DNA from 3 places in the Priestia flexa genome. Region 2 is predicted to be linked to each of the others. Evidence: riboswitches for the same ligand, from Rfam matches in the RefSeq annotation. Region 2 holds a riboswitch; each other region holds the start of a gene.
What was found. Region 2 has a riboswitch for cyclic di-AMP ahead of LZP85_RS12155 (potassium channel family protein). Riboswitches for the same ligand answer to the same signal wherever they lie in the genome.

Region 1 (11,178 bases), 1.9 Mb from region 2:
TCTTGTGTTAACCAAGCATATTTATCAATTGGTGCCTCTGAAATAATAGACTGTGAACAGTAACCACAGTCTTCCGGACACAGTCCTGACTTTGTATTAATAATCATATTTAACTTTACTTTCCGTCCATAGTAATGGTGCCTAATTTGATAAGCGGCATTCATAATGTTTAAAATTTGTTCATCTGGAACAGTTAGTATTTGGTGAGCTTCTTCTTTTGTTAGGGCGTATCCTTCTTCAATAACCTGATTAGCTAGTTTTCCCCAATCCTTTATATAGGCTGCTTTCATGGCAATCCCCTCCCTCTAAATATGTTAATCTATATAAAATAAAAGTTAACATTTACCATAGATAAATGTCAACAAAATATATAAATAAGTTAACATTTAGACAAACATAAAAAAGCAGGTATCTTTAAAAGCTACCTGCTAAACCACTTTATTATAAATCTCTTTTAACCAATTGGATAACGCCAGATTTCAGACATCTGAATGTATGAAATCCTGAACTTAGAAATTGATTTTCACTATGAACCAACTTCCCTAAACAGTTAAATATCTTTATTTGCCATGTTCCACCTGTTAGCTTTACAATCATCGTCTCTTCTTCCGATCCGTTCACAATTGTACATAACTGATTATCTTTCTTTAACTGAATAGCAGTAGAATCATAGCGCACTATTAAACTCTCATTCTCATGCTGTACGCTCATAACCGCATTCAACTGGGCTGAACTAGCTCTTATCTTTTTAACATTTAGAAGGTTGCTATGATTCTTCCAAAATGTAATCCAATAAGATAATAGCTGAGAGTGTTCATAGCTTAAGTGCTTTAAGTTAATACTAACATGCGGAACTGCAAATAATGTGTTAATTAAATAGAGTGAGGCATTTTCTGCACTTTCATTTTCGTGCCATTGAATAATAGGTGATTGAATTGATTGATTTGGATACAAATACCGCAAATTTTTTATGTGTAATCGTTCTACCGCTCGATCACCCATCATGAAAGAAGAGGGAAAACTATAGTGAAGCGATTGCTTATCAACCATAAAACAGCCAACTTCTAAAACTTGAACCCCTTTTTGAAGGCTAGTAATATGCTTTAATAAACGATAAACCATATGTTCCGTGTCGTCACAATCAGAACTCGCTTGTACTCGAAGCTCTATTCGGTCAAACTTCCACTTATCTAAGAGCTGCTGCATATGTGTTAAGATATGTAGCCTCCTCGCGCTAAACTGCTCATTTGTGAGATAAACAGACAATGTGTAGTCCAGCTCCATTTGATGAATGTGCCCAATATGTTTTTGAATTGAAGCATCATGTTCCCTATCCTCTAACAAATCTTTTACTACTTCATACGAGACTTCAGCAACGATTCGTTCAAAACCAAGCTGCTTAGCTATATAGACATTTTCTTCAATTTCTTGGATTTCTGAAGGAAACGCACCTGTACATACATAAGTGGGAGAAGATACATGTTTTTTCGAAAAGTGAGCAAACACATTTCCTTTGTGTTCATGCCATTCTTTTAACTCTACTAGAGACTGTTCATATGGAATATCTCGTGTGTCGATGCGAATTTCGCACTCGTATTCTGCATTATTTAAAGGTATCTCCACCTGAAGGCTAAAGTTCATTGTCATTTTTGCTTGATCAAAGGCCATAAAAAGAGCAACATACCTTGATGTATCTGAACAGGTTACGCTATACCGATTTTCACCTTGATCATTATAAAAGCTATTAAGGTACGGTAGCTTTCTCATATCCTGGTCATCAAAACGTATACGAGACTGATTGAATAGCCAATAGCCATGAATATCCGTGCATGGATTTGTCCATTCTAACGATAGTTTTGCCCCTGCAGTCGCATGATTATTTTTCACCTTTACTTTTACCAAATGAATACCATCTTCATTTGTTTCATCTAATAGAACATGCATGGTTGGTGATTTGATAACTTCAAAGTTCAAATATTGTTTTACAGCCATTTTCTTACCACCCTCTTGTAAGCGTATACAATCTATTCCATTACTTTTTTTGTTAGTTTTATTTTATGTGTAAAACTACTTTCTCTCAATGGTAAATAACTAACGAAATAAAAGTACTTTTTTGCTTTAAACAAAACAAGCATGATGATTTATGCGCATCATGCTTTTAATCAATTCCATATCGCTTACATTTATCATAAAAGCTTGTTTTACCAATTTCTAAGAGCTTAGCTGCTTGCTGTTTGTTTCCATTCGTACTTTTTAAAGCTTTTATGATTGCTTCTTTTTCGGCTTGTGCCACCACGTCCTTTAGTGATGGGACCTCATCCTTTTCTGTCATCACTAAGCCTTTGCTTTCTTTTTTTATATCTTGATTGCCTCCTTCAAGGTCTTGAAGATATAAAGGTAAATGAGATAAGAGAATAGTTTGACCATCTAAAATATTAACAGCTCTCTCCAATACATTTTCTAATTCACGTATATTGCCAGGCCACGAATGCTTTTGTAACTGCTGTAACACCTCGTTTGATAATTTGAGATTAGGGCGATGAAAGTGCCGCTCTAGTTTTTTTAACAGCACATAAGCAATTTCAGGTAAATCTTCTTTTCGCTCACGAAGAGGTGGGATATCAACTTTAATAACATTCAAGCGATAATATAAATCTTCTCGAAACTCACCCTTTTCCACCATTTCTTCTAAATTTCGATGGGTAGCGGCAATAATTCGCACATCAATATCGATGGTTTTTTGACCCCCAACTCGTTCTAGCTCTTTCTCTTGTACCACACGCAGCAGCTTGCTTTGCATTTGAAGAGGCATATCACCTACTTCATCTAAAAAGATTGTACCTCTATGAGCTAGCTCAAATTTCCCTTTTTTCCCTCCTCTACGAGCACCTGTAAACGCACCTTCTTCATACCCAAACAGTTCAGATTCTAAAAGTTGCTGAGGAATAGATGCACAGTTGACTCGAACAAGCGGAAAGAAGCACCGCGAACTCGCTTGGTGAATTGCGTGAGCAAATAATTCTTTCCCAGTCCCAGATTCTCCTAATAACAAAACAGCAGATTTACTGTTGGCCACTCTTTCAGCTAACTGTTTAGCCAAGAGAAACCTTTCATTATCTCCAATAAGATCTTGAAAACTATATTTACTTTCCGATTCGTGCTCAAGTTTTTTCTTATAATAATTTAATTCTTCTAATAGAGGCTGTATTTTTTCAGAATAAGCTAGCCAATCTTTAGCATTCCGAAACATTACCGTTCCCACAGCTCCAACTAATTCATTGTCTACATATAAAGGATATCTATTTGCAATCATCTCATTCCCTTTAATAAAATGAATGCTAGCTACTTCTGCTTGGCCTGTTTGAGTCACAATATGCATTCTTGAGTTTTCAATCACTTCTTGAACAGAGCGTCCAATTGCTTGTTCAACAGTCGTATGTAAAAACTCACAGTAAGCTTTATTTATATAAAGGATTTCCCCCTGAACATTTACTACAACGATCCATTCTGTTGCTACATTTAAAATCTCTTCAAACCATTTATCAGGAATTCGATTTTTATTAGCCATCATCGCTCCTCCTATGTACACGCTTCTACTATCTATTATACCAAACTCTCCTTGTACAATTGTTTTCATTCCGGAAAAACGGATTTTTTCCGGATTTGCGGAAGTAAACATCTCTCATATTCCGGTTTTTCGGAAATAAAAATTATACTTCTCTATATTTCTATTCAAATATCCAGACTTTGTTTATTATTGTCTGATTTTTAGAAGTTGGCACGAATCTTGCAAATATATTTCGTTAAGTAAACGCTTACATTATTTTTTATAAAAGGAGGATTATATCGATTTAATAAAGTAAAGAACGCTATGGGGGGGATTTGAAATGGAACTAGTTATTATCCTTTTATCACTTAGTCTTTTAATGTTTGTCGCATATCGCGGATTTTCAGTTATTTTATTTGCACCGATCTGTGCACTTTTTGCTGTTGTGCTAACTGAGCCAAGCTATGTATTACCTTTCTTTTCAAATATTTTTATGGAAAAGATGGTAGGATTTATCAAGCTTTATTTTCCCGTTTTCTTACTAGGGGCTATTTTTGGTAAAGTCGTTGAAATGTCAGGGTTGGCTGAAACGATTGCTAAAACAATTGTACAAGTTGTTGGTGCAAAGCGTGCAATTTTAGCTATTGTCATCATGGGAGCGATTCTAACTTATAGTGGAGTTAGCTTATTTGTTGTTGTTTTTGCTATCTATCCATTTGCAGCTAATCTATTTCGAGAAGCCAATATTCCTAAAAGGCTTATTCCAGGAACGATTGCATTAGGTGCCTTTACGTTTACAATGGATGCTTTACCAGGTACTCCACAGATTCAAAACGTTATTCCAACTACTTTCTTCAAAACTGATATTTATGCTGCACCGATGCTCGGTATTATTGGAGCCATTTTCGTCTTACTTGTAGGGATGAAGTATTTAGAAGCTCGTCGTAAAAAAGCAGAAGCTGCTGGTGAAGGATACTACGGCTTTGACCACGAAACTGCAGCTGCAGCTGAGAAGCTAGAAAATGATGTAACAACAGGAGAAGAAGAAACAAGTACGAAAAGTGAAAAACCAACCTTGCCTCGTCAAATCTTAGCGTTTGTACCACTCATTTTAGTAGGTGTTATGAATAAAGTATTTACAATGGCTTTGCCTGTTTGGTATCCAAATGGCTTTGATTTTACTGCCATTGGTCTTGACTCCTTTGGAAAAGTTGAGCTTTCATCTGTACTTGCTATTTGGTCAGTTCAAATGGCTCTAGTAGTAGGGATTATTGCGACACTACTGTATGATTGGAAAAAGGTAAAAGTAAACTTTCAAGCAGGTCTTAACACCAGTATCAGCGGGGCATTGTTAGCTTCTATGAACACGGGTGCTGAATATGGTTTTGGAGGCGTTATTGCTGCTCTTCCAGGCTTTGGTGTTATTAGTAAAGGAATTTCCGAGACATTTACAAATCCACTTGTTAACGGTGCTGTGACTACAACAACATTGGCTGGTATAACTGGTTCTGCATCAGGCGGTATGGGAATTGCATTAAGCGCTATGTCAGAAAAGTATTTAGCGGCAATTAATCAGTTTAATATACCACCTGAAGTGATGCACCGCGTTATTTCGATGGCATCAGGCGGTATGGATACACTTCCACATAACGGTGCTGTTATTACGCTTCTTGCAGTAACAGGTTTGACTCACCGTCAAGCATATCGAGATATTTTTGCAATTACGATCATTAAAACGCTAGCGGTTTTTGTCATCATTGCACTTTACACTTTCTTCGGTATTGTTTAAGGTAAAAAGCATCCTTTCTTAGTAGCAAGGATGCTTTTTTATCGACATATTTCCCTAGAAATAATGTTATTTCGCAGGAAATGTCTTATTATGACTCTTGTAAATTCTTTTCTTGTTCTAATCGTTCTAAGATGCGGCGTTTACGATAAAGCATCGTCCCTATTTCTCCAATGTCTCCAATCGCCTGCTTATTTACATAAGCACCGAAGATCATACCTGCTATAGGAATCATTTGAAAAAGTTTTTTCCATCCCCAGTTATCTCGATAAGTCGTAAATACCTCTCTCCAACCTTGAAGCTGCGATAAGCTTTGTTCTCGCTTCCCTTCTGATAGCTCTTCTAAAATTGCTCGCTTACCTACAATGTCAGAGGATGAGAACTGCATGCACTTTACCATAAACACACGCTCTTCTTGTTTTGTCGGGTCGTATCCATAGGAAACAGCTACTTCTTGTAGCGTTTTTAAAGTTAGCCCTAGTACAAACGGTACATCAATAGCCAGCGTGAAGATACCACCAATTCCAGTCGTAGCACCTTGAATTTTAGCATTTTTTTGACGTGCCTCCACAAAGGCATTTGCTAACTCATCCATTTCTTGAATAGATAACTGCTGAATATCCGTTAATGTTAAATCTTTTTCTTTTAAGCGTTTAGATGCTTTTTCTAACGTAGCGGAAGTATTAGCTAAATATTGGCCTCCGTTATCAATGTACTTAGCAACCTCGTCAAGAAGCTTTTCTATTTTTTCGTGGATAAACCTAGGCGTGACTTTATCAAGCGCTGCAAAAGGTAAGCGAAGCAGCTTTTCCCAAAAGAATAGTCCCTTTTGACTTTTTTCCCACTTTTCAATCTTCTTTAATTCTTTAGCCAGCTGTTCAGTCGTTTCCATATGCTTTCCCCTTTCTACATAAAGCGCCCAGACAACTAATTTGCTGGACGCTCTCTTTTCCCTTATGCTTTTTGTTTCTTTTTCACATATTTAAACGTAAAGAAAATAATAATGATAACTAATAGTCCAATTCCAATCGGCTGCATATATTGAGATACAATAGGTCCAACATCTTCCCATTTTGGGCCTAACTTATAACCCAGATATACGTAAAGAGCCGTAATTGGTAACATCGCTACAAACGTGTAAATAGAAAATTGCCAAACGTTCATTTTTGCCATTCCGCAAGGAAGCGAGATGGCTGTACGTACTCCAGGAATAAAGCGACCAAAAAAGGCTACTCCTGCCCCATATTTATTAAAAAATCGATCTGCTGCATCGATTTCCTTTTCTTTTACTAGAAAATACTTTCCATATTTTAAGACAAGTGGACGCCCACCATAGCGACCAAGAGCATAAAGTGTTAATGGTCCAAACACGCCTCCAACTGTTCCTGCTAAAATAGCTAAATAAAGGTTCATGTCACCTTGATATACCCAATATCCTACGAGTGGTAAGACTAGCTCTGCTGGGACAAATTCAAACGTTAGCGCTAAGATAACGCCGAAATACGAAAGTTGCTTAAGCGCTTCTACTAGTGATAAAACAATTGTTTCTAACAAACGACTTCCTCCTTAGTTAACTTACTGCTCTATAACAAAACGTGATATTTTAAAGCTTCACAAGTCATAATTGTATATTAATCCCCTTTAATTGAAAAGTAAAAAAAGAACGAATGCTGTCAATCTAACGAATTAACGAGTCGTTCTGTAAAAAATCCCAACAAAAAAAGCACTAGATTACTAGTGCCTAAATTTTAAAGTTAATTTGGATGACGCCAACTTTTCGAAGCGCATCATATAAGATGACAAGAGCTGGACCTAAAAACAGCCCCACAAACCCTAGCAATTTAAATCCAATATACAGGCTAATTAACGCAGCTAAAGGAGAAATTCCCATGTTTGTTGAAAAAACTTTTGGTTCTACAACTCTTCGAACGACGGTAATCACCCCAAATAAAATAAATAGACCAATTGCCAACGAGTCTTGACCTTGAGTTAAAGCAAATATTCCCCATGGAACTAGAACGGAACCTGTTCCTAGAATTGGTAGAATATCAACGATAACGATTAAAAGACTCAATAAAGCCGTGTACGGAACATTTAATAGCCATAGCCCAACATAAGCCATCACAAATGTTAAAAGACTCAATACAATCTGAGCTTTAATGAAGCCAACACCTGCTTGCATTAATTGCGTAATAACAATCTTTGTTTTATATTTCGTTTCATCTGTTAAAAACGATTTTACTTTTTCTTTTATGTTCGGTAGCTCTAAGCTAATGAATACTAAAGCAACTAAATAAATCAGAAATTCTAGCAAGAAGCCTGGAACGGTTGCAGCAAAGCTAATAATTAACTCAACGGTTCCTTTTAATAGTGTATCCAATGAATTAATGGTGCTTTCGATTGCGTTTTCAATGGATGAAATGACTTCTGTAGGAAGAGCGTTTGAATAATACTTCCACTTAATAATGTTAGGATAAATTGTTGTTTCATAAAGCTCTTTTACAAAAGAAGGCGTAACTTTTGAGAGAGCCACTACTTGCGTTACAATTGTACGAATAATAAAGAAACCAATTAATGTTATGGATACAACATATAATAAAAACGCTACTAATACAGCATAGATTCGACTAAACTTCAAAGAATGCTGCAACTTTTGAATAAGACCTTCTAGAACAATTGCTGTTAATAATGCAAAGACAATTGGTAAGCTATAAGGAATTAAAAAACAAGCTGCAATAATCGATACAATAATTGCTATGCGCTTCTTCCACATATGTAAATGCCTCCCACGCTTTCTTCCTAAATTCACTCACATGCCACATACTAGAGCACGCTCAGCTTGTTTATTTAAAAACATATCTGTTGTTACCTACTATAATTATAGGTTTAATTTCTTTATTAATAAAGAACTAATCAAAAAATTATCAAAAAAGCTACTTACCTGTTCATAAAAATAGAACCGGTAAGTAGCCTTATGCATTAAGCATTGTTACGAGATTAGAAGATACATTAGCTAGCTACTTTTGCCTCTCTCGACTGTTTCATCACTTCATTAGCTTTTATAGGATTGTACTTGCCTTCAGACTTAGACATAACAATTCCTGCAATTGTGTTACCCATTAAGTTTACAACTGTACGAGCCATATCCATAATTCGGTCCACACCGGCAATGAATGCAAGACCTTCGGCTGGAATTCCAATCGTACCTAACGTTGCTAATAATACAACAAATGATGTTCCTGGAACGGCTGCCATCCCTTTTGAAGTAATCATAAGCACTAGGATTAGCGTTAGCTGTTCGACAATTGTTAAGTCAATTCCATAAACCTGTGCCAAGAAAATAGCGGCAATTGCTTGATACAGCACAGATCCATCTAAGTTAAACGTATAACCAATTGGGATAACAAACGATACAATAGCTTTTGGACATCCCATTTTTTCTAATTTGCCCATAATACGCGGTAATACCGTTTCTGAACTTGATGTACTATATGCTAACAGCAATTCATCTTTTAAATAACGCATTAATGTAAAGATATTTACACCAGCCCATTTCGCAACCGCTCCTAAAACCACAATTAAGAAGAACAGTAAACCAGCGTGAACTAGAATAACAAGTTTCGCTAGAGACATTAATGATTCTAAACCAAACTTAGAAACAGTTACACCAATGAGAGCAAAGACCCCGATAGGAGCAACTTTCATCACCATGTTAACAACATGGAACATCGCATGAGAAACGCCATCAAAAAATTGTAAAACAGGCTTTCCACGATCCCCAATAGCTGCTACACCTAATCCAAATAACACGGAGAAAAAGATGATGGCTAACATGTCACCTTCCACTAATGATTGGAAGAAGTTCGTTGGAACAATATGAAGGAACGTTTCTGCAACGGATTTCTCACTTTGTTCTTCACTTGTCTCTACGTACTGGTTAATATCAGTCTTTTGTGCAGATTCAATGTCCACTCCTACACCTGGTTGGAAAGCATTAGCCAATAAAACACCTATAATGATTGCAAACGTTGTGATGACTTCAAAGTAAATGATAGTCTTAGCACCTAATCGGCCTACTTGCTTGCCGTTACCAGCGCCCGCAATACCAACAATTAAGCTTGAGATAACAATTGGAATAACAATCATTTTAATCAGGCGTAAGAATAAGTCGCCCAGCGGCTGTAAATACGTTGCTACTCTTGGATCATTAAACCAAATAACACCAACTAGAATACCTAAAATTAAACCAACAAAAATTTGTGTTGCCATGCCAAACCGCAATTTTTTCATATGTGCTCTCCTCTCTGTTGTAAAGCGATTTTATTTTTTCTGAAAATTAAAAAAAGACCATTCTAAAAGAAAGAATGGTCGACAAAAAGACAATGTTCTTTCTCTCAATAAGCAGACGAGGTTAACTGTCGGATTCGGGTTTGAGAGTACCCTACTTTCACTCAGGAAAGATTCACCCCAAGGCATATGATATACCAAATTTGTGGTTCCCCCGCTCTAATTTAGATTAAGCTTCTTATTAAATTATTTTTCTAAAATATTATACAGAATTAATGTTTTATTCAATAAGAATAATTTATCTGTTTTTCGAAAGCTTGTCAATTTATTTTTATGACTCAAAACTTTTTAACTATATAAATGCCAAAATATAAAACAGCCTTGGTTCTAAATGTAACCAAGGCTGTTTTATCATTCTTAAAAGAATACAAGATAAATAGCAACTGCTAATACAATACGATAAATAGCAAAAGGTACCAATTTTATTCGATTAATTAATTTTAAGAAAAAGCGAATGGAAACAAGCGCTACAATAAAAGCACTAATAAAGCCGGCAATGAAAAAAGGCAATGCATCAATCGTGAAATACTGCCAGTTTTTGATTAATGATAACCCACTAGCTCCTGCCATGATAGGAACAGCCATAATAAAAGTAAAATCAGAAGCTGCTCGGTGACTCATGCCTAAAAGTACCCCACCTGAAATGGTAGCACCAGAACGCGAAAATCCTGGCCATAGAGCGATACACTGAAACAATCCAACACCAATGGCTTGACGATAGGTCATTTGATCTACCGTTTCTGTTTTTGGAATTCTTGAAGCAAAGCGGTCTGCAATAATCATTAAAATTGCTCCTGCAATTAAGCTGACTAACACCGTGTTCAACGAGAACAAATGCTTGTCAATAAAATCTTCAAATAAGAATCCTAATACAGCTGCCGGAAGCAAACCAACGATAACTTGAGAAAGTTTTAATCGATTTGTTACCTGTTCATATTTCTCATTTTTACGATTTAACCCTAATAGATTAATAAAACGATTTCTAAACAAAACAACAACGGCTAGGATCGAGCCTAATTGAATGACAATCTTAAATGTATTAGCAACCTCTGGTGAAAATAGTTCTTTTGAATTCAGCCATAAATCATCTACAATAATCATGTGTCCGGTCGATGATACAGGCGCAAATTCAGTTAGACCTTCTACAATTCCTAAAATAATCGCAACAATAATTTCCCACATTTTTACTCTACCTTTCAAGATTACATAATTTTTTCATCTTCATAGCAAACGTGAATATTCGCTTTTTATCATAATTGTTTGCTGATAAAAACACAATCTTTATTTGAAGAACAAAAAAAGCCCAAACTGGGCTTTTTTTATGGACAATCTTATTTACTATATGATTTAACTTGTTTTGAGTGAACTACTTTACCTTTTAGATTATATAAGCTAAGAAGATAACCGCCCATAGCCCCAGCGATTGCTGGTACTAACCAACCAAATCCTGTGTTATACAATGGCAAAGTCTTTACAAGTCCCCCCCAAGCACCTAAGT
Region 2 (11,178 bases):
AACAGAATGTAGAGGATGGACTTGATCTAATAAACACTCCAAATTATTGAGCGCAACATCAACTCCATTTTCAGCTGCACGGATGAAATGTTGAAGATTTTCAGCAGAAATAACGATATCACCGTCAATAAACAAGCAAATATCACCTGAACTATACATTGCTCCAATTGCTCTTGGAACATTATGTCCAAGCCTATTTGGATACACAAGTACCGTTGCGCCTGCTTCACGTGCTCTTGAAATCGTTATTTCATCTGACCCATTTGCTACCACAATAATTTCTTCAACACCTGCTTTTTGCACTTCTTGAATAACAAGATGAATCGTTTCTCTTTCTTCTCCAACTGGAATAATCGCACTTGTTTTACATCTCTCTTTTTTCAGCAGAGTGGGTGTATATTCTGATACAATCTTACGGTTACGATTTCCATCCGTAAGTCCTCCCCTTACTCCTTTCTGATGAATTAAGTGAGAAAAAGCTTTTAAATGATCAGCTAAAATTGATTCGGTTGAAAAGGGAAACGGAGAATTAGGAACAAGCGTCTTGTGGGTATTACGAATACGGTTGGTATAAATAACATCTGTGGAACAAGGATATACAACAGACATTCCTTTTAAAATAGCAAGTGTCTGCATTAATGGGGGATGCGCTAAATTCTCAAAGCCGATTTCTTCAGCTGCTGAGCGCTTTATAGCATGTGGAATTGCGGTAACTGCTTGAACTGTTAAATCTGGTCTTTTTAAGCTTAAATTAAGCATATATTTTGAGACAGCCACTACGTGAGGACGAATTTTTCGCTTCATTGTCCATTCCAAGTCATTCAATGCAAGGTCATGGCCATCTTTAATTGCTTGCACATACTGGTTTAGTTCTTCAAAGGGTACAACGATATCTCCGTCTAGAAATACAAGGATATCCCCCTTTGCTTTTTTTGCTCCAATTGCTCGACCAATGTTAATCCCAAGCTTCTCTTCGTACGTTAACACTTTACACCCTTCTTGTTTTGCAATTAAAGCTGTATTATCAGTGGCCCCATTTACAACAACAATGATTTCAAAAGGTGCTATCTTTTTTATTGCCTGAATCACACTTTGCAATGACTCTTCTTCATTACATGCTGGAATGATAACGGATACGTTCATTTTATTCATCTCCACTAATAATACGAATGTATGTGACAGATGCAAAAGGTATTGTGACATCAGTAGGCTCTCCATATGAGCTTGATGTACGAACAACAATTGAAGCTTCAAATACTGCAATTAATGTACCGCTAATAATATCAATTGGGGTAATGATTTGTACAAATGAACCAATGCTTTCTCTTAATGCGTCTTGAAACATCTTTTCCTCTCCTCTCTTTAAACTTTTTGAATTGTAATGATGCTGGTAAATGGTAACAAAATGCTGGAAGTGGCACTTTCAGTTAGCCTTAAATAATCATCGCCTACTTCAGCAACCGTACCTTGCAAAGGACCCGCAACTGTTGAAACGACAACTTCTTCATTTAAATATTGAAGCGCAATTTCTTTAAAAGGCGAAACATCCGCTTCTCTTACAAGCTGAATAAAGTAGTCTCGAAATCGCTGAGAATAAATAACCTCTTCTACTGCTTTTTTTGTATTATTTTCAATGAAAGTACCAAACCTTCTTGAAAATAACAGTCTCTTAATTTTCTTTTTGAGACGGTAATAGCTATAACACCACATCTTTTTTCCTCCTTGTTAGTCATGCAATCATTTGAATTTTACTAGAACACTCAAACGATTACTTTATCAATATATACAAGCTGTCAGGAGGAAGTGATAGAACTTTTTTCGCATTTTTTGATAAATATGCGCTTGTCTCGCATTCTTACAAAGAAAGAGTGCACAATGATTTAACTTTTTTCAAAACAAAAAAACAGTAGAATTCTCTACTGTTTTCTCAAATTACTTTACTTTTTTAGCACCTAGATAACGTTCACTCCAATAGCTCGAGTTTTTATCACTGATTGTTACACCTTTTGAGGTAGAAGTGTGAATAAACTGATTATCACCTAAATAAATCCCTGCATGAGAAGGGCCTTCTTTATATGTTTCAAAATAAACAATATCTCCCACTGCTGGTTCCTTCACGCTTTCACCTGCCGCATATATATCTGCCACGGTACGTGGAACTTCTACGTCTACACTTTCCTTATATACATATTGTAAGAAGCCACTGCAATCGAAGCCAGAAGGTGTTGTACCTGCCCATTTATAAGGCGTGCCAATAAGAGATTTCGCCTTACTAATGACCGCAGACTCGTCAAAGCTAGACGCTCCTTGTTCAACTTCTGTTGTTTCTAGTTCTTTATATGTTTTGGTTCCAACAATTCCATCAGCTACTAGATTATGATCTTGCTGAAAAGCTTGAACTGCTACTTTTGTTTCGTAATTAAAGTATGTAGAAACCTTACCCTTTAAATATCCTTCTTGCTTTAAAGAATCTTTGACTTCATAGATGCTTTCGTTTTTCATTCCTTGTTTTAATAGCTCGTCGTTTGAAGCGGCTTGTCCAATGACGGGTGTAGACAATACGGCTCCTCCCATTAACATAGACGCAACCAATTTCCTCATTATACATACTCCTTCACCTATTTTTCCCACTACTATCTATCAAAGTGGTCACTGTATCACCTTATCATGCACGCATCACAATCAGATAAATAGAACATAACAATCCCATGACAGCACATCACATTTTCATGACATTTTTGAAAATAACGCTCAAGCTTTTCAACAAGCAAACCGAAATATATAGTAAGGGTCCATGACCGTTATATACCCATATATGTGCTTACAACTTTAAGGATAATAGGTGATTTTATGAACTGGTTTAGGAAAAACACACATACCGAACAAGCAGTTGCTCTTGAAGAAATGACTGCAAGCATGCAAGTATCTAGTTTAGAAATTCAACAACAAATTAAAATGATTGGTCTAAACTTAGATGACCTTAAAAGAATCGTTAGGCTACAGCCTGCAGTTGAAGAAAATATTATTTCAATTGTAAACGAATTCTATCGAGCTATTGGAGAACAGCAACACTTAGTTACCATCATTGAGAAGCATAGCAGTATTGACCGCTTAAAAAACACGCTTAAAAAACATATATTAGAAATGTTTAACGGCAAAGTAGATGATGAGTTTGTACAAAAGCGTAAAATGATTTCAAAAATGCATGTAAAAATTGGTCTTGAACCGAAATGGTATTTATGCGCTTTTCAGAACTTACAAATTGCATTAATTGCCCTGTGCCATGAGGAGATAGACGAAAAAGAAGCCTGCATTCAAACTATTAAAAGTATTACAACGCTCATTAATTTAGAACAACAAATTGTGTTAACTGCCTATGAAGAAACGTTTGAAGAACAACGACAACTTTTATATCAAGAAAAAAAGCTTATTCAAGATGAGATTAGTCGTACCTCTTCTCTATTAGCTAACCTATCTGAGGAAACAGCACAGTTTGTTACTCAAATAAGCAGCCAAACGGCGGATGTTGTGTCATTTGCGAATAAAAGCTCAGAGTTAGCTGAGATTGTTTCCAAAGATGCAATTGAAAGCCAAACCAAGCTCGAACAAGAGCAAGCAATGCTTGATGGCATCCAGCAAAATACTTCTCTCATTCAGCAACGCATGAAAACGTTAGAAGATACATCAAAGCAAATTACACAAATTGTAGCGATTGTAACATCCATTGCTGAACAAACAAACTTACTTGCTTTAAACGCTTCAATCGAATCAGCTCGAGCAGGGGAACATGGAAAAGGATTTGCCGTGGTTGCTCAGGAGGTTCGTAAACTGGCGGAGGAAACAAAAAAATCAATCGCAAACATTTCAACTTTCATCAAAGATATTCAAAAACAAATAAAAAGCGTAGCTGAGATTGGAGATGAAGTGGCGGGGTTAACAAAAGACACAACGGTAAATATGAATAACATCACAACGTTTTTCACAAATGTTTTAACTGTCACAACAGAAAATAAACAGCAGAGCGTTCTAACAAAAAAAGAACTAGACAAAATATCTTCCATTATTTCAGAATTGACAAATCGTATTGATAAAATTGCTACATCATCCGATGAGCTTTATACACTATCTGAAAAGGTATAAACAAAGCAGAGCCAAGGCTCTGCTTTGTTCTTATCTAAATTAGAAAGTACCAGCTTGTGATAATCCGTATCCGAAGTGCGTGTCACGACCAGCTGGTCCTAAATCAATTGATTTGTTGATTAACAGTTGACGTAACTGTGCATTTGAATATGATGGGTATTTCTGTTTGTATAAGGCTAGGATACCAGCTGCATAAGGGCTAGCCATTGATGTACCGCTTAACGTTGAATATTGACCGTTTAAGTATGTGCTTAGAATAGCCGCACCAGGAGCTGCTATTTCAACAGTAGGGCCAGTTGATGAGAATGAAGCACGGCGATCATAACGATCCGTAGCTCCCACAGCAATAACTGAATCATATTTCGCTGGGTAATTTACCGTATCTCCTGTTCCAGCAGAGTTTCCAGAATTTCCAGCAGCAGCTACTACAACTGCTCCACTTTGATAAGCTCGATCAACTGCCGATTTTAATGCTGTAGATCCTACAGACGTTCCTAAGCTTAAGTTAATAATGTCCATGTCGTTTGCTACAGACCAGTCAATTCCAGCGATGATACTAGAAAGGCTTCCAGAACCGCTGCTTTCAAGTACTTTTACACCGTAAATATCTGCGTTATATGCAACACCAATCGTACCTGTACCGTTGTTTTCAGCACCGATAATCCCTGCTACGTGCGTACCGTGTCCATTATCATCATTATAAGAAGATGTATATGATACAAATGAAGCTCCTCCAGCTACTTTTAAGTCAGGATGATTTGTTGCAACTCCAGTATCAACTACCGCCACTTTTACACCTTGTCCACTTAAACCAGTTGACCAACTTGTAGGAGCCTTCACTTTAGAGATTCCCCAGTCTTGCGTATCAGCTGCTACTGATATACGAATATCTTCTTCTACATAAGCTACATTTGGATCTTTTTCAAGCTTTTCAACCTCACTTGGAGTCATTTCTGCGACGGCAATCGGTAATTCTTTCATTTTCTTTTTCACTTTACCGTTTGCTTTTGTAATACTTTTTTCATTTACGCTACTTTTAAATCCTACAATCACTTGTTCTTTTTCTTCAGTTGCTGCATAAGCTCCTCCAGTAGATGGTATTAACACCCCTGCCGTAATTGCTAACGATGTTACAACCTTTAACCAACTATACTTTTTCATATCATTGCCCCTTTCGTATTTTCCACTGCTAGTTTTAGTAGTTTAGTAGCAGCAGAGACAATCCATTAACTTTACCAGTGAAAGTTGGATTTATTACCTTTAATTATCTATTTTTACAACTTTTTGGCTATAGGTTAATAGGCTGTATAGAAAAGCTGACAAGAGCAAATCTAAGGGCATTTAAAAAGTATTTTTTTTACAATTAAAGAGTATATTTTACTAGTAAGTACAAAAAAATATCTTTAAAATATTCATATTATTATATCACTATCACAAAATAATATTATAGTAATTTTCTAAACATTCTTTAATTTTAAAAACAATAGTAAAGACCTACCCTTCTTTAGTTCTTTATAATTATTATATATATGACTTTATTTCTTTTAATCTAACATGTAAAAAAAGACCATACAAATAGCATGGTCATATACCGATCGAACCAGACAGTTGGGGGAATTGTCATGCATCGGGTCTTTATTAGAGGGCGTTATGATGTGAAAGGAAATCATAATGACTTCCTATTTTACTATATTCACTACAAGAGTTTTTGCAATGGACAAACGTGGATTCTAATACCTTTTTTATTAAACAGTAACACGCCAATCTGCCTTATGACCGTATCTTTTTTCGATTCTAAAACTCAATATCTGCAAAAGCGTAATAAGTCTGGACAGGCTCTCGGTTTCATTAAAAATTTTTAAAAAAATGAATCTAAATTGATTACTTATACGTTATATAGGTAGAAGGCACTTTAACATGACTATAATTGAAAAGGAGGGATTGAGTGGATGCGCAATCAATCAAAATTACCAGGAATCTTAATGGTTACATTCTTTTTAATGATCGCCACAATTTTAGGCGCTACTATTATGTTTTAATTAAAACGAAGACCGTATCCTTTGTTTATCTATGAAAACAAAGAATGCGGTCTCTTTATTATCCAATCAATACATCTTCATTTGGATAACGAATTTTTTCACGTTTTGATTTAGCTAAAGAAAATGCTAAAGTTAACGGACCTATCTTACCTAAAAACATGATAAAAATAATAATAACACGTCCAACGTATGATAGCTCTGGCGTTACTCCCATGGATAAGCCAACTGTTCCAAATGCTGATACAACTTCAAACATCAGCTTTAAAAAAGGCGTGTTCGGTTCCGTTATATTTATTGCAAACGTAGCGAAGAACACAAACATAATTGCGATCATAGAAATAGCTAGTGCTTTTACAACATATACAGTACTTAACCTGCGCTTTAATAAGACAATATCTTCACGTCCTCGAATAAATGAAAGGACGGCAAATGTTATCACAATAAACGTTGTTAACTTTATTCCTCCACCAGTAGACGCACTCCCTGCCCCAATAAACATTAAAATGATCATTAAAAAAGCTGTTGAATCCGTCAAGTTAGCTATGTCAATAGAGTTAAATCCAGCGGTCCTCGTACTAACCGCTTGAAAATACGATGTCCACATCTTGTCACCAAGACTTAAGCTTCCCAACGTTTTGGCGTTTCCATACTCTAAGAAAAAAATAAACAGCATCGCCACAGTATTAATGATAAATGTTCCAATAATCATTAATTTTGAATGTAGGCTAAGCTTTTTGTAAGACTTTTTCTCCCATAAATCCGCCAGTACCGTAAATCCGATTCCCCCAATAATAAATAATAATGAAATCGTAATATTAATGAGTGGATCTCCTGCATACTGCACTAAGCTATCAGATAAAAGGCCAAACCCAGCATTATTAAATGCTGATATTGAATGAAACAAGCTAAAAAATAACCCTTTTTCCCAGCCGAACTCTGGTACCCACCGAATGGCTAAAAAAATCAGTGCAATCAACTCAATGACAAAAGAGAAGATAAAAAGGCGCTTTACTAGAAGAATGACGCCACCAATATTAGTTTGGTTTAAAGCTTGCTGGACCATCATTCGTTCTTTAAAACCGATTTTTTTACCGAGCATAATAAAGATCAGCACGGCAAATGACATGATCCCTAATCCACCTACCTGTATCAGAAGCATAATAATCGTCTGACCAAATACCGTAAAGCGCGTTCCTGTATCTACAACGGCTAATCCCGTTACCGTCATAGCTGAAGTAGAGGTAAACAAGGCGTCTATCCAAGAGATTGGTTCCGTTGTAGAAAATGGAAGCATTAAAAGTAATGCGCCAATAATAATTCCCCCTCCAAAGATTGATGTTAATAATTGGGGGGGCGTTAGCTTAATACTTCTGGCTAAACTCATTGATTATACGCCTTCTTCCTCAAAGCGATTAATATCCCGATTATGTCCAATAACAATGAGCATGTCACCTTCATGGATAATTTCATGGGCTGTTGGTGAAATTACCATTTCACCATTTCCACGTTGAAAACCAATAATATTACACCCATACTTGGAACGGATGTTTAAATCAAATAATGTTTTATTATGAATCTTTTTTGAAGCCATTATTTCTACAATGCTATAGTCCTTTGAAAGTTCAATGTAATCAATAATCTTTTCAGAAACTACGTGATGCGCAATTCGTTTCGCCATATCTCGCTCAGGGTGAATGACCTTATCGGCTCCAATTTTTTCAAGTACTTTTTGATGGTATGAATTTACTGCTTTTACCCACACCTGCTTCACACCCATATCTTTCAGTAACATTGTTACCAATACACTCGCTTCAATATCGTCTCCAAATGATACGATTGCATGATCAACATTTCGAATTCCAAGGCTTTTAAGGCTTGCTTCATCCACACCGTTTACTTGCACTGCATAAGTGGCTGTATTTGTGTACTTATTGACAACTTCTTGATTGCGGTCAATCGCTAGAACATCCACATCTAGATTGATGAATTCTTCTACAAGGCTGCCGCCAAAACGCCCTAATCCTAACACCGCAAATTGCTTTTTCATTTCAAACTTTCCTTTCCTATTCCGGTTTCTCTCTTGTTTTATTGTGCTCTTTTTTTATGATCTTACTTATTGTAACGATTAATTTCCACACAAAAAAAACACAGGAAGGCTCCTGTGTTTTTTACACATTCCATCTCCCCCTCAAAACGCTTGCGAAGTTAGCTGTCGGATTCGGGTTATGAGAGTAACCCTACCTATAAAGGATTCACCCCGAGCACAAAGTGTGCAAAAGTGGTTCCTCCGCTCCTATTAGGATTCAGCGATTTCATCTATTTGTGACTTACTTTAAATGGAAAAATAAGTTATTACTTAAAGTTTCACCTTATCTTACTCCCACATTTTTGGTATGTCAATACCTTTTTTAAATAATAAAATCCCCCTAAAAATAAGAAGGCAAAACGCAGAAATTTTTATCATTTTTCACTATAATAGAATATAAAAATGAAAGAGCTGATGAGAATAGATGAACATTGATCGTATTGATTTACATATTTTAAAGGAGTTAACTACTAACGCTCGACTTTCCATGAGAGAACTTTCAAAATTAGTCAATCTATCAGCCCCTTCGGTTGCTGAGCGGGTTCGAAATTTGGAACAAGTTGGTATTATTAGCGGATACTCTGTCACTATTAATTGTGAAAAATTAGGGCTTCCTATTTCTTGTTTTGTTGAGGCAACAATTAAAAACGGTGAATATCGTCGCTTTAAACAATTTATCGCTACTTATCCATACGCTTTATTTTGTGAACGAATAGCTGGAAAAGCCTGCTTTATTACAAAGTTACAGCTTCCAAACCTTAAGGAACTTGAAAATTTCATCGATGAAGTTACTCCTTTTGCACATACTGTATCTCATATCGGTATTTCTCAAGTCGAAATGAAACCCGGCTTTATCGATTATCTTTTAAAAGAAAAATAAGTTAGACTATGACTACTTCAATTCTTTTCATAAGGCAACCTTACATATTAACATTTAATTGCAAAAAGACGTGATGGTATCATCACGTCTGAGGAGTATGAATGGAGACTAGTCATTTTATTTTCTTTATCTTTATGTATGCGAATTAAACAAAAAAATGCCTTTCAACCAAAAGGTGAAAGGACAATGAATTTTCCGAATAATGAAAGATTTTACAACCCTATCTTATCACTTACAAAAACATTTGTCTATTTCTATTTTTATTCATTTCATTTATATTGCTCTATCACGATAAAAGGGGGCTTCATCAATGAAAAGAACAAACAGAATGAGACTGGGACATAACGAAATGATTCTGTCTCAACAAAAGATATCTGAACGATCAAAAGTATTCAACTGTTGATCGTTCGGATAGATCATTAGCTGAAATACTTATGTCCCAACCTCAGTAATCTATATAAAAGGTGAATCAAGAGACTTGAACGTACTTAACCTGTCTCTTTAATTCATCCTGAACATAGTTATTGATAGCTTTTTGTACAAGCTTTTGAAGGATTGGCTCTTTCGCTTCTTCAACTGTTTTAAATTCAGCGCTATATCCCGCTTTGTCAAAGTAGCCTTTTACATCTTCTTCGGATATTTTGTCTCGAAAGAACTGTTTCGATTGAAAATGAGCTTTAATGTGCTTCTTTACAACTTCTTCTGTAATGTCTAGCTCTTCATAAGCTTGCTCTCTAATTTTTTGACTATAGGAATGTTCAATTTCATTCCACAATTGTTCTGACTGTTGGTTCACCCAATCAGTATTGACAGCTTCTTCCCCTACGTACTTATCAACAATAAGCTGATAAAGAGCATCTTTTCGATAAGAAGAATCGTTCACCGGAGCATCCGGATCTAGAAAGCCTTGTACGGCTAAAAATTCTCGAAGTTCATCACTTGTAATAGGGTCACCTTTGTATATAGCGACCACTTTATTAGACGGCTGTTCATTGTTTAGTGTTGGAAAAACAACTTCTTCTGAAGCATTTACACACCCAGTAATCAACAAGGCAGCGATTAAAAATAGAAATAGCTGCCGTGCTGTGTATATCATTCATCGTTGCCTTGTTGTTTCAACGTTAGTGAAAGGTTTATTTTTTTTCCGTTTCTGTAAACGTCAAGCTTTACTTTATCTCCAATTGCACGCTCCGTGTATAAATACTTGCGCAAGTCACTGGATGTTTTTACTTCTTTACCATCTATCCCTACAATGATGTCTTTTGATTGTAGACCAGCTTCTGAAGCAGCTGAAAAAGGTTCAACTGTCGTAACCACAACACCGTCAGAAGTATCTTCTGTTAGGCCTAGCTCATTTTCTTTAATGGCAGTTGATAAACCTGCTACATCCTGTAGCCCCACTCCCATATATGGTCGATTAATTTTTCCATCTTTCATTAGCTTGTCAATAATAGGTTGAACATCTGCAGTTGGAATAGCAAAACCGATTCCTTCTACACCGTCTTCAGCAATCTTTAAACTATTAATACCAATTACTTGACCAGCAGCATTGATTAATGCTCCACCGCTGTTTCCTGGATTAATAGCTGCGTCTGTTTGAATAACATCCAAGTTCCATTCCCCAGCTGATGTTGTAATGTTTACCGTTCTCTCCGTGCCGCTTACAATACCTTGTGTGACTGTTCTTGAGAACTGCTCACCAAGGGGGTTTCCAATGGCAAGTACCGGTTCTCCAGCCACGAGTGAAGTAGAATCACCAAATTCAGCTACTGCCTCTACGTTTTTAGCATCCATCTCTAAAACAGCTAAATCGGTTAGCGGATCCGCACCTACAATTTGGGCATCCTCTTTCTTCCCATTTGATAACGTAACTTCTACCTTACTTGATCCTTCTATTACGTGGTTGTTTGTTACAACATACGCTTTGTTATTATCTTTTTTAAAAATAACGCCTGAACCTGTTCCAGATTCTGCTGTTTGCGTATCTCCTGAAAAGGGATTTGTTCGCTCTTGGATATTGTTTACGCCTACTA
Region 3 (11,178 bases), 100 kb from region 2:
AAGTGCTTGTGGCGTATGGGTGGCACGAGATATTGTTGAGAAATTAAAAGATGAAAAAAGAAAAGAACAGCCAGCAATGGTATAAGAAAAAGCGGACGCATAGGTCCGCTTTTTTTATTTACATAATAGCTTTTTTAATATGTTTTAAATAACGGAAGCGAATGAATAAGAAATACACTACCTGAACAGCTCCAAATCCAAGCAGAACGACTGCAGTTTCCTTAACAACTGAGAATTCAAATAAGCCTTGAAGAGCTTTAAACGCAAACACGCTGTGTACAAACGCTACAAGAATGGGAACAAAAAATAATAAAACAAGCTGAGGCGTAATAATTTTATTGAGCTCAGACTTAGTTAAACCAACTTTTGCAATCATTTGATACTGGCGCTTATCATAGTCAAGGTCTGTATACAAACGGAAGTATAAAAAGCTTCCTGCTGCAATGAAGAAGACACAGCCGACTAAAAGTGCCACGAAAAGAGCAGTGCGATACATTTCCATCATCATATTGTAATCATATCCAGCTGATGAGAAATAGAAAGCTGGATCACTCGTATAATTCCCAGTATAAATGCCGTCTTCTCCGTTATATAAACTTAAGCCAATGTCTTTTGTTTCGACCCAATCTTTAGTTACAAATCCGTAATAGTGAGTTGTTGACGTAGGGTTTTTAATTTGTTTATAAAGCTCATTTGGAATGACGTACAAATCATAGCCGATCATTCCAGAAGAAAAGTAAGGTGCATCAATAATTTTTGCTACGTTGAATGTTAGATTGCTTTCACTTAAAGTAATGGGTTTCATCTTTTCATCTAAAAACGTATTATAAGTGACTGTGCTGACATAATGACCTTCATTTTCTTTTAACTTAAGTGGTTTTTCACGAGCTGCAATAGCCATCGCATTATAATCAGACAAGGAGATAAGCTCAACTTTTTTATTCGTTTCTTTTCCTGTTTGTTCGATTAACGTTACTTTGATTTCATTATACGATAAGTCGTTTTTATTAAAATCATCTCGAATGGCTTGTACCTGTGCTTTTTCGTTCGGGTTTTGATCCGATGATTGATAGACAACGGGAATTTGAGCACGTTCGTCGAATAGCTTTTTTGAGCCTCCCATCGCCGATAAGGTTCCAATTGCACAAAAAGCAACGGTTGATACGATTGTTACCATGAAAAACATACGAGCGTTATCTTTCATTCTGTAAGCTAAATCTGAAATGGTAATAAGACGAGTATGATTCCAGTAAAAGCGCTTGTTTTTCTTGAACATTTTTAATAAGAAAACACTTAGCTGCGTATAGAAAAAATAAGTTCCCACAATCGTCATAAGGATAACGATAAAAAAGCGATAGCCAATATTATACATGTTTGCTGTCCACGCTAAGTAATAGCCGCCAATTAATAAACCAGCAGCCAGTAATGATAAAATAATAGAGGTTTTAGGTTCAGGCTTTGGTTTTGATGTAGACTGAAACAAATCTAACAGTTTGTTTGTGCGTACAAAAAAGCTTGTGAAAAATGAAATAACAAGAAATAAAACGGTAAATGCAGCTATTGTTAAGGCGAGTGCTTCCCAAGGAACTAAAAACGAAAGGGGTTTTTCCATGCCAATAACGTAAGATCCAACCATTAAGTAGAGCTTGCCGAGAAGCATTCCAACAAGAATTCCCGTAATGATGGCTGAAAAACCAATGATCATGTTTTCTAAAAAAATCATGGTGTTTAGCTGACGTTTAGACATTCCATGCATAATAAAAATTCCAAATTCACGCTTGCGAGACTTTAAAAATGCGCTGACAGAATACAGGACGAAGAAAAACGAAAATACATAGATAATATATTCAGCCGCCGTCATGCCCTTTTTTGCCATTTCTTTTGTTACACCTTCTGTGACCCCAGGATGAAAAATAAACATTGCATAAAGAAAAAAAACGGCTACAGAAAAGGCGCTGCTTAAAAAGTAAGCTGCATACGTACGCTTATTACGCATCACGTTTTTAAATGCGAGTTGTCGAAAGCTCATGTGCGTCTCCTCCTAAAACTGATAGCATATCAATAATTTGCTGATAAAAAGCTTGACGATTATTTCCGCGGTAAATTTCGTTATAAAGCTGTCCATCTTTAATGAAAATTACGCGATTGCAATAGCTAGCTGCGTGCGCATCATGAGTAACCATCATCATCGTTGCGCGTTCTTGTTCATTTAAATGCTGCAGGGTTTCCATCACATCTTTAGATGCTTTGGAATCTAAGTTTCCAGTTGGCTCATCAGCCAAGATAAGCTGTGGATGGTGGATAATTGCTCGGGCAATGGCGGCTCGTTGCATTTGTCCGCCTGAAATTTCGTACGTGCGCTTTTTTAAGATATGTTCAATGCCGAGTTTACTAGTAATAGCAGCTACTCTCTTGGCCATTTCGGAGCTTTTTACTTTGTCTAAAGCAAGCGGTAAAATAATATTTTCTTCAACAGTTAATGTATCTAATAAATTAAAGTATTGGAAGACAAAACCGAGCTCGCGGCGTCTAAAAAGTGCAATCTCTTTTTTCTTAAGTTGATGAGGATTGCGGTTGTTAATGATTACTTCTCCAGCCGTCGGTGAATCAATGGTAGAAACCATATTGAGCAGGGTTGTTTTCCCGCTTCCGGACGGCCCCATAATGCCAACAAATTCTCCTTTTTCAATTGAAAAGTTAACGCCTTCTAAGGCTTTGTAAGAAACGTTTCCTTCATATACTTTTGTTAAGTTATTGACTTGTAAAATAGGCATAGTCAAACTCCTTTGTAAATGTTTTTTCTTTATAGCCCTATCTTATTGAAATTTGATCTAACGTGCCATGTACTAAGCTTACAGGAATCTTACACTTTTGTAAGAAAGCAAGAGAAGGCTAATCTATATATTAGCCTTCTTGGGTACGAGCGATATTTTGTTGAAAAATTAAGCGTATGGTAGTTCCTTGTCCTTCTTTTGATTCAAGCTCTATCTGATGGTGGAGCTGTTTACAAATTTCTTTTACGAGATAGAGCCCCATCCCTGTAGATTCTTGATATTTCCGACCGTTTTCTCCAGTGAAATAGGGATCGAACACCCGCTTTAGGTCTTGTGATGGAATACCTATTCCTTGATCTTTTACTTCTAATATAACCTGTCTACCTCTTTCAAATGCTGAAATGGTGATGCTTTGATTAATTCCAGCAGAATAGCGGACGGCATTAGTAATAAGCTGTGAACAGGCAAAGTGAATCCACTTTTCATCAGAAGCGACGATGTACTGGGGCGGAACGTTAACTGTTGGAAATACGCGGTTTCGAATAAAAAAGCGTTTATAACTCGAAATAAGGCTAGTTACAACTTTATGTAGAGAAACACTTTCCGCTTGAAAATCATGAGTGAAATCATTCAATCTCGATGTATATAATACAGTCTCTAATCCTTTTTGAATTCGATCCATTTCATCTTGAATGCTCATAAAGATAGGTTCATCTTCATTTTGAATCATAAGGTGAATAACAGATACAGGAGTTTTCATTTGATGAACCCACTGATTCATAAATGTAATATGTTGATTAAGCTTATTTTGATAGTGATACATTTCATTATGAAAGCTTCGAAATTGACTCTCCAGCAGTTCTTTTAACGCTTCTGAAAGCGGGGACTCCTCCTCAGACAATATGCTGTCTTCTGACTTATGTAAGGGATTTGACAGGTGTTTATAAAATGTTTTGTTTGTATAGTAGCGATAGCATAAATAAGTGATGTAGATAACGGTGCTGATTAAAATAGCATAAAGAACAGTAAAAATGTCTCGAAAACCATCTAACGCAAAAATCGTACATACTAAACCCAATTGGATAAGATAAAAAAATGTAAGAGGAAGATGTTCTTTAAAAAACAGCTTCATGCTTTATTTTCCTCTTGAATCCGCAGCATATAGCCTGTACCTCTAATTGTTTCAATCGCTTTTTCGATACCAACATCCCCTAGTTTTTTACGCGTACGCGTCATGTAGACATTTAGAGTATTATCATCAACAAAAAGCTGGTCGTCCCAAATTTTTTCGAGTAATCGATCTCTGCTAACAACTCTTTCTGCTTTATCTAACAATGTTTCAATGAGCTTGCTTTCTGTTTGGCTAAGCTCAACTTCTTTGCTTTGGTAGCGTAATAGTAACCTTTCAGGATATAAAGTTAAGCCGGCGTGCTCTACAATTCGCTCCTGGTTAGTAGGTGCATAGGACCCGTATGCGCGTCGTAGTTGGCTATTTACCTTGGCAATCGCGACATCGTAGTCAAAAGGCTTGGTTAAATAATCATCTGCTCCACTTTCTAACGCCATCACTTGGTCCATTTTTCCATCGCGTGCTGAGATGAAAATGATAGGGCAAGTGGAAAGAGTACGGATTTGTCTGCACCAATAAAAGCCATCATATTTTGGTAAATTCACATCCAATAAGACAAGGTTAGGGTGGTGCTTTTGAAAATCATCAAGTACATCTGTAAATGACGTAACGATATGTACGAGTAAATTATATTTTTCAAGATGTTCTTTTAATAAAGAAGCAATTTTTTGATCATCTTCTACAATTAAGACGGTAAACATGGTTAGGGCTCTCCTCTATAGATAAAAATCAATATATTGTTCTTTATAGTTTATCAAAAAGAGAGGGGAGATTGAAATGGATTTTAGAAAAAAATGTAATTTATGAAATTGCTCGCCAAAAAAGTAAAGTTTAAATTAGCTAAACTTAATTATGGTGAAATTCAGAAAAAAAGATTTACAGATATACATTAAACCAGTATAAAATATGAATATAAAAATGATAATGCTTACAATTATTGTATAAAAATAATATTTAATGAATATTAATTATTTTGTTTTAAATGTTATAAAATGGATTTCTTCTTTATGTGTTTAGTATTACTATACAATTTGTTAGTTGTTATTGGTATGAGGTGCTATTTTAAGTTGGAATGTCGTTTGGTAAAGAATAGTTTAGTTTATAACGAACATAAATACGAATATAAAATATACATAAAATGTGAGAAAATGTGACATGAAAATAAAAAAAACGACAGTATTTTGAATTTTTTTTGTATATTATCTTGACAAAGTGATAGGAAATGAATTTTAATAAAGAAGTAAGTTATTGCAGTTTAAAACTATTACATCAAAATAACAGTTGCTTAATTTCAGATTGAAAGAAAGCGGGGGACCCAAATTTGTGCAGACAAGCACTAGGGGTGAATCTTAACTTAATAGTTAAGTAGGGTAACTCACATACCCGAATCCGACAGCTAACCTCGTCAGCATTTTGTGGGAGAGTACATGGAAGGTTTGAAAACCAGAGAGGGCTCTCATGGTTTTTTTTGTACACTTTTTTCGATGATTTTAAAAAAAAGCAGCTGGAGCTCGTTCTATTCTGAAAATTTCAAAAATAATATAAATTAAAAGTAGTTATTCTTTTTGGAATATTCAACCTGTTAATCTTGGTAGTTATTAAATTAATAATATAATTTGTTTATATGAGGGGGTTCATCAATGAAACTATCAACAAAGATTATCATTGCACTAATTATTGGTGCTGTTGTAGGTGTCTTGTTAAATACGTTTTCACCAGGGACGTTTACAACACTAGATAAATATTTATTTACGCCGCTTGGGCAAATCTTTTTAAATCTTATTAAGATGCTTGTTGTACCGATTGTCTTTTTCTCAATTGTACTTGGCGTTGCAGGTTTGGGAGATCCGAAGAAACTTGGCCGCATCGGCGGTAAAACAATTGGTTACTTTTTAATTACGACAACAATTGCTATTACAATTGCTATTATCTTAGCATTTATTATTAAGCCAGGCACAGTTGGAACATTCGACACAGCAAATGCTTCCTTTGAAGCACAAGAAGCACCTCCTGTAGGTGAAACATTACTAAACATGATTCCTACTAACCCAGTTCTAGCAATGACTGAAGGAAACATGCTTCAAATTATCGTATTCTCAATCTTTATTGGATTTGGAATTACGATGTTAGGTAATAAAGCAAAAGGACTATATAACATTATCGATCAAGGTAATGAGCTTATGATGTACCTTGTAAACTTAGTGATGAAGTTTGCTCCATACGGTACGTTTGGTTTAATCGCAACTGCGGTTGGTAGCCAAGGATGGGGAGCGATTAAAGCAATGGGGCTTTACATGTCAGTAGTTGTGCTTGCGCTATTTGTTCACGCTATCTTAACGTACGGTGGATCTATAGCGCTGTTAGCAAAGCGCAACCCAATTGAGTTCTTTAAAGGCTTTGCACCAGCTATGACTGTTGGTTTTAGTACATCAAGCAGTAATGCGACGTTGCCAATTGCAATGAACGTAGCTCAGAAAAATCTTCGTGTACCGGAATCCATCAGTAGTTTTGTTCAGCCATTAGGTGCAACAATTAACATGGATGGAACAGCAATTATGCAAGGGGTAGCAACTGTTTTCATCGCTCAGGTGTACGGAGTAGATTTATCATTCAGTGCACTAATTACAGTTGTTGTAACAGCAGTTCTTGCAAGTATTGGAACAGCGGGTGTTCCAGGTGTTGGACTTATCATGTTAGCGATGGTACTTTCAGCAGTTGGCTTACCAGTAGAAGGTATCGCATTAATCATCGGTATTGACCGCTTGCTTGATATGATTCGTACATCGGTTAACATTACAGGGGATGCTGCGTGTGCAGTAATTGTTGCCGAGTCTGAAGCAAGAAGAGCTGAAAAAGCAGGAGCTTAATGTAATGCATTAACCAGTAGGGGATGACTGGAGAATGACAAACAAAGGATTTTTGATACGATAAAAAGGCTCACTCTTTACGTTTAAACGTAAGGAGTGAGCCTTTTTCTGTTTTAGTGAAAACAATCCTTTTTACTTAGCAAAAACAGTGTCCATATGGCATAGAATCTAATAGAAGTCTGCTGACAAGGAGGAATCGCGATGAATGATAAGTCTTTATCGAACTTGATCAAACCACTGTTAAACGCTTGGTATCCTACGATTTCTCACGGAACGGGAGTTTATTTGTATGACGTGGAAGGCAAAAAATATTTAGATGGATCATCTGGTGCCGTGACGGCAAACGTTGGACATGGTGTTCAAGAGATTATTGATAAAATGAATGACCAAGCAAAAAAAGTTGCGTTTGTCTATCGCTCTCAGTTTACAAGTGAACCTGCTGAAAGCTTAGCAGCACGGCTCTGTGAACTGAGCAATCATCATTTTCAGTTTGTGTTTTTTGTTAATAGCGGGACAGAAGCAACAGAAACCGCAATGAAAATGGCTATTCAGCATTGGCAGGAAAAAGGGAAGCCTCAAAAAATAAAAGTATTATCAAGATGGATGAGTTATCACGGCATTACGATTGGTGCTTTGTCCATGTCAGGGCATGCGGGTAGAAGAAAAAGATTTGTACCTTTACTAGAAGAATACCCTTCTGTTTCACCACCTTATTGCTATCGATGTCCATTTGAAAAAACGTATCCATCCTGTGATTTAGCGTGCGCAAACGAACTCGAAAGAGTCATTAAGCGTACAGGAAGCGAGCAAATTGCTGCTTTTATTACGGAGCCTATCATTGGAGCAGCTGGAGCAGCTATAACGCCACCTGATGGATATTACGAGCGAATTCGAGAGATTTGCGATAAATATGATGTTTTATGGATTGTAGATGAAGTAATGACGGGGATGGGGCGTACAGGAAAAGTTTTTGCTTATGAACATTGGAAAGCCAAGCCGGATCTTTTGACTCTTGGTAAAGGTTTAAGTGCTGGATATACTCCAATTGCAGCAACAGTTGCTACTAAAAGCGTACTAGCGCCCGTATTAAATGGATCTAATCTCATTATGAGTGGGCATACATTAAGTGCAAATCCGCTTTCTTCAGCCGTTGCGTTGGCCGTGCTGGATTATATACAGAATCATTCTTTAATAGAAGCAGTGGAGAGTAAGGGAGCATATTTATATGCGAAGCTTAAGAGCTTGCAACAGCAAGTAAACATTATCGGAGATATACGAGGGAAAGGGTTATTGCTAGGATTAGAGCTTGTTCAAAACCTGAATTCTAAAGCTTCATTTCCTTCATCGTTTGAATTAACGTCTAGGGTTATTCAAAAAGCTCAAGATAAAGGCCTTTTATTATACCCATCTCAAGCTGGAGAAGATGGAGTAGAAGGAGACGGAATTATTATTTCACCTCCATATACTATTACGTCACACGAAATTGATGAGCTGGTGGGATTATTAACTGTGACGATGGTTGAGATTGAAAAAGAACTGGGGGGAGAGGAAGAGAAAAATGAATAATCTTCAAAATAGGTTTCATAAAATGATTAAAAGCACAGATGTTATGAGCTATGTTCAAAATGATATGACAATCATGTTTGGAGGGTTTGGAGGGGTAGGTACAGCTCCTACTGTAATTGAAGAAATTTTAAAAAGTGATGTTAACGGGTTAACGCTTATTTGTAATGATGCAGGTTTCCCAACCATTGGTGTAGGAAAGCTTGTATGTGAACAGCGAATTAAAAAGCTCATTGCTTCGCACATTGGTTCGAATCCGGTTGCTGGTAAACAGATGAACGATGGAATACTAGAAGTAGAATTTTCTCCTCAAGGAACGCTTGTTGAGAGAATTCGAGCAGCCGGAGTGGGCATCGGTGGGGTATTAATTGATGTGGGGATTGAAACTGACGTAATTTGTGTGGGAAAGCAAATGATCACTCTATCAGGCAAAACGTTTTTAGTTGAGACGCCGTTAGAAGCAGATGTATCGATTGTTTACGCTAAGAAAGCAGATGAATTTGGAAACTTGCTGTATGATAAAAGCGCTCGTAATACGAATCCGCTTGTAGCTATGGCTGGAAAAGTAACGATTGCTGAAGTAGAAGAAATTGTCCCATTAGGTGAACTTAATCCTGATTCAATTGTGACTCCAGGTGTATTTGTAAACTATATTGTACAGTCAAAAGGGGTGAATTGGAAATGGGTTTGGGAATAGATAATCGTCATCGAATTGCTAAGAGAGCTGCTCAGGAAATTGAAAATGGAATGATTGTAAATCTAGGTATTGGAATTCCATCGCTTATTCCAAACTATGTTCCTTCGGCGATAGCGGTTATGTTTCATGCGGAAAATGGAATTGTTGGAATCGGTCCTTCTCCATTGGAAGGGCAAGAAGATGAAAATGCTTGCAATGCAGCGGGTTATCCTATTACTACGCTTTCAGGGTCTTCCTATTGTGATAGTGCAATTGCTTTTGGAATGATTCGAAAAGGATACGTTGATATGACTATTCTAGGAGCGCTAGAAGTCAGTGAACAAGGGGATTTGGCAAATTGGATTGTACCAGGAAAGCGAGTACCTGGTATGGGAGGAGCGATGGAATTAGCGCAAAAGGTTAAGAAAGTTGTTGTGCTAATGAATCATACCAATAAAAATGGTGAACCAAAGCTTGTGAAAACGTGCTCTTTACCTCTTACTGCTAAGCGCTGCGTGGATTTAATCATTACGGACCGAGCTGTCTTAAAAATAGAGAAAAATCACTTGCTTTTAATAGAAGTAATGTCTCCTTATACTGTGGAAGATGTGCTGCAAGCAACTGATGCAACAGTAGAGCTGAGCGATAGCATCAAAATAATTCCCTAAGGAGGTTGAGATATGACAAATTGGCAAGGGGAAATTCAGAGCTGGTTGACGGAACATAAATATGAAATAGTTCGGTTGTTGCAACGTTTTGTACAGGAAGCAAGCGTCCAAAGAGATGAAAAATATGTTCAGGCGATTGTGATTGAAAAGCTAAGACAGCTTCAGTTAGCCATTGACATATGGGAACCGGATATTAAAGAACTGCGTAAAAATGAAGCATTTGTCTCTACTCGAACTAACTTTCAAGATAGTCCTAATGTAGTAGGTACCTTAAAAGGAAGAGGAGGAGGGAAATCTATTCTATTAAACGGTCATATTGACGTGGTACCAGCAGGAGATTTAGCACACTGGAGAGACGAACCATATAGTGGAATGGTAAGAGACGGTAACGTATATGGACGAGGAAGTACAGATATGAAAGGAGGAAATGTAGCTCTTCTTTTTGCTATTCAAGCGTTACAAGAGCTCGGTGTTTTATTAAAAGGTGACGTTATCTTTCAAAGTGTAATTGAAGAAGAAAGTGGAGGAGCGGGTACGCTTGCCTGTGTGTTAAGGGGGTATAAAGCAGATGGAGCAATCATTCCTGAGCCTACAAGCATGAAAATCTTCTCTAAGCAACAAGGTTCGATGTGGTTTCGTTTAACCATACATGGTCGATCTGCTCACGGAGGTACAAGATATGAAGGAGTGAGTGCAATTGAGAAAGCAATGCTTCTTATTGAGCATCTCCAGCAGCTAGAGAAAAATCGCAATGCTCGCATTGTTGATCCGTTGTACAAAAATACGCCCATCCCTGTGCCAATTAACATAGGTACGATAAAAGGCGGATCGTGGCCGTCTTCAGTTGCAGATGAGGTGATAATTGAAGGGAGAATTGGGGTAGCACCTCATGAAAAGATGAAGGATGTGAAGGAAGAAGTAGAAGAATGGTTGAAAAAAATTAGCGTGCAAGATTCTTGGTTTGATTTTCACCCTGTGGATTTAGAGTGGTTTGGAGCGCATTGGCTGCCAAATGAGTTAGATACACAGCACCCCCTTATTTCATCTCTCTCTCAAAGCTATGAGCGAGCAATGAGTCACCCTCCTACTATTGAAGCGTCACCTTGGGGAACGGATGGAGGGATTTTATCTCAGGTTGGTAAGATTCCAACAGTTGTTTTTGGTCCAGGAGTTACGGAAGTTGCTCACTTTCCAAACGAATATATTTCTATTGAATCTGTTATAAAAGCCACTGAAATTATTGCTCTTACTATTATTGATTGGTGTGAAATTGCCGACTGATAAAGGAGGGGAAGCAATTTGATTGAAGTGAATAGACGGGACTTCAGCGCGCTGTGCATACAAGACTCTTTTAATAAAAGACTTCGAATTGAGGATTACCGAGGGAATATTTCTAGCATGATTTACTATATAAAGAGAGAGCTGAATAAGCACCAGTTAGAAAAGGTAATTATAAAGTCTCGCTACGAACAAGTTCAAAGCTGGTTGCAACATGGGTACC

Region 1: linked by a shared signal. The riboswitch ahead of LZP85_RS01480 (glutamate/proton symporter GltT) and the one ahead of LZP85_RS12155 (potassium channel family protein) in region 2 are both predicted to bind cyclic di-AMP.
Region 3: linked by a shared signal. The riboswitch ahead of LZP85_RS12670 (dicarboxylate/amino acid:cation symporter) and the one ahead of LZP85_RS12155 (potassium channel family protein) in region 2 are both predicted to bind cyclic di-AMP.

What each region holds. Positions count from the first base shown of each region.
Region 1 covers NZ_CP090431.1:273,220-284,397, reverse strand. The annotation lists gene bioB (biotin synthase BioB) at 1-290, opposite strand, end outside; gene LZP85_RS01510 (hypothetical protein) at 442-1,992, opposite strand; gene LZP85_RS01505 (sigma-54 interaction domain-containing protein) at 2,159-3,571, opposite strand; gene LZP85_RS01500 (GntP family permease) at 3,888-5,336, shown strand; gene LZP85_RS01495 (EcsC family protein) at 5,425-6,225, opposite strand; gene LZP85_RS01490 (DedA family protein) at 6,288-6,887, opposite strand; gene ytvI (sporulation integral membrane protein YtvI) at 7,075-8,106, opposite strand; gene LZP85_RS01480 (glutamate/proton symporter GltT) at 8,343-9,623, opposite strand; cyclic di-AMP (ydaO/yuaA leader) riboswitch at 9,720-9,866, opposite strand; gene LZP85_RS01475 (undecaprenyl-diphosphate phosphatase) at 10,038-10,862, opposite strand; gene brnQ (branched-chain amino acid transport system II carrier protein) at 11,012-11,178, opposite strand, start outside.
Region 2 covers NZ_CP090431.1:2,342,158-2,353,335, forward strand. The annotation lists gene LZP85_RS12120 (glycosyltransferase family 2 protein) at 1-1,143, opposite strand, end outside; gene LZP85_RS12125 (hypothetical protein) at 1,145-1,345, opposite strand; gene LZP85_RS12130 (DUF2642 domain-containing protein) at 1,363-1,710, opposite strand; gene LZP85_RS12135 (C40 family peptidase) at 1,933-2,601, opposite strand; gene LZP85_RS12140 (globin-coupled sensor protein) at 2,851-4,140, shown strand; gene LZP85_RS12145 (S8 family peptidase) at 4,180-5,301, opposite strand; gene LZP85_RS12150 (TrkH family potassium uptake protein) at 6,238-7,563, opposite strand; gene LZP85_RS12155 (potassium channel family protein) at 7,567-8,226, opposite strand; cyclic di-AMP (ydaO/yuaA leader) riboswitch at 8,359-8,498, opposite strand; gene LZP85_RS12160 (Lrp/AsnC family transcriptional regulator) at 8,690-9,145, shown strand; gene LZP85_RS12165 (hypothetical protein) at 9,615-10,241, opposite strand; gene LZP85_RS12170 (S1C family serine protease) at 10,238-11,178, opposite strand, start outside.
Region 3 covers NZ_CP090431.1:2,446,051-2,457,228, reverse strand. The annotation lists gene LZP85_RS12695 (NAD(P)/FAD-dependent oxidoreductase) at 1-85, shown strand, start outside; gene LZP85_RS12690 (ABC transporter permease) at 119-2,029, opposite strand; gene LZP85_RS12685 (ABC transporter ATP-binding protein) at 2,004-2,774, opposite strand; gene LZP85_RS12680 (sensor histidine kinase) at 2,905-3,906, opposite strand; gene LZP85_RS12675 (response regulator transcription factor) at 3,903-4,604, opposite strand; cyclic di-AMP (ydaO/yuaA leader) riboswitch at 5,176-5,330, shown strand; gene LZP85_RS12670 (dicarboxylate/amino acid:cation symporter) at 5,544-6,770, shown strand; gene LZP85_RS12665 (aspartate aminotransferase family protein) at 6,972-8,336, shown strand; gene LZP85_RS12660 (CoA transferase subunit A) at 8,329-9,030, shown strand; gene LZP85_RS12655 (3-oxoacid CoA-transferase subunit B) at 9,015-9,677, shown strand; gene LZP85_RS12650 (peptidase) at 9,690-10,958, shown strand; gene ablB (putative beta-lysine N-acetyltransferase) at 10,986-11,178, shown strand, end outside.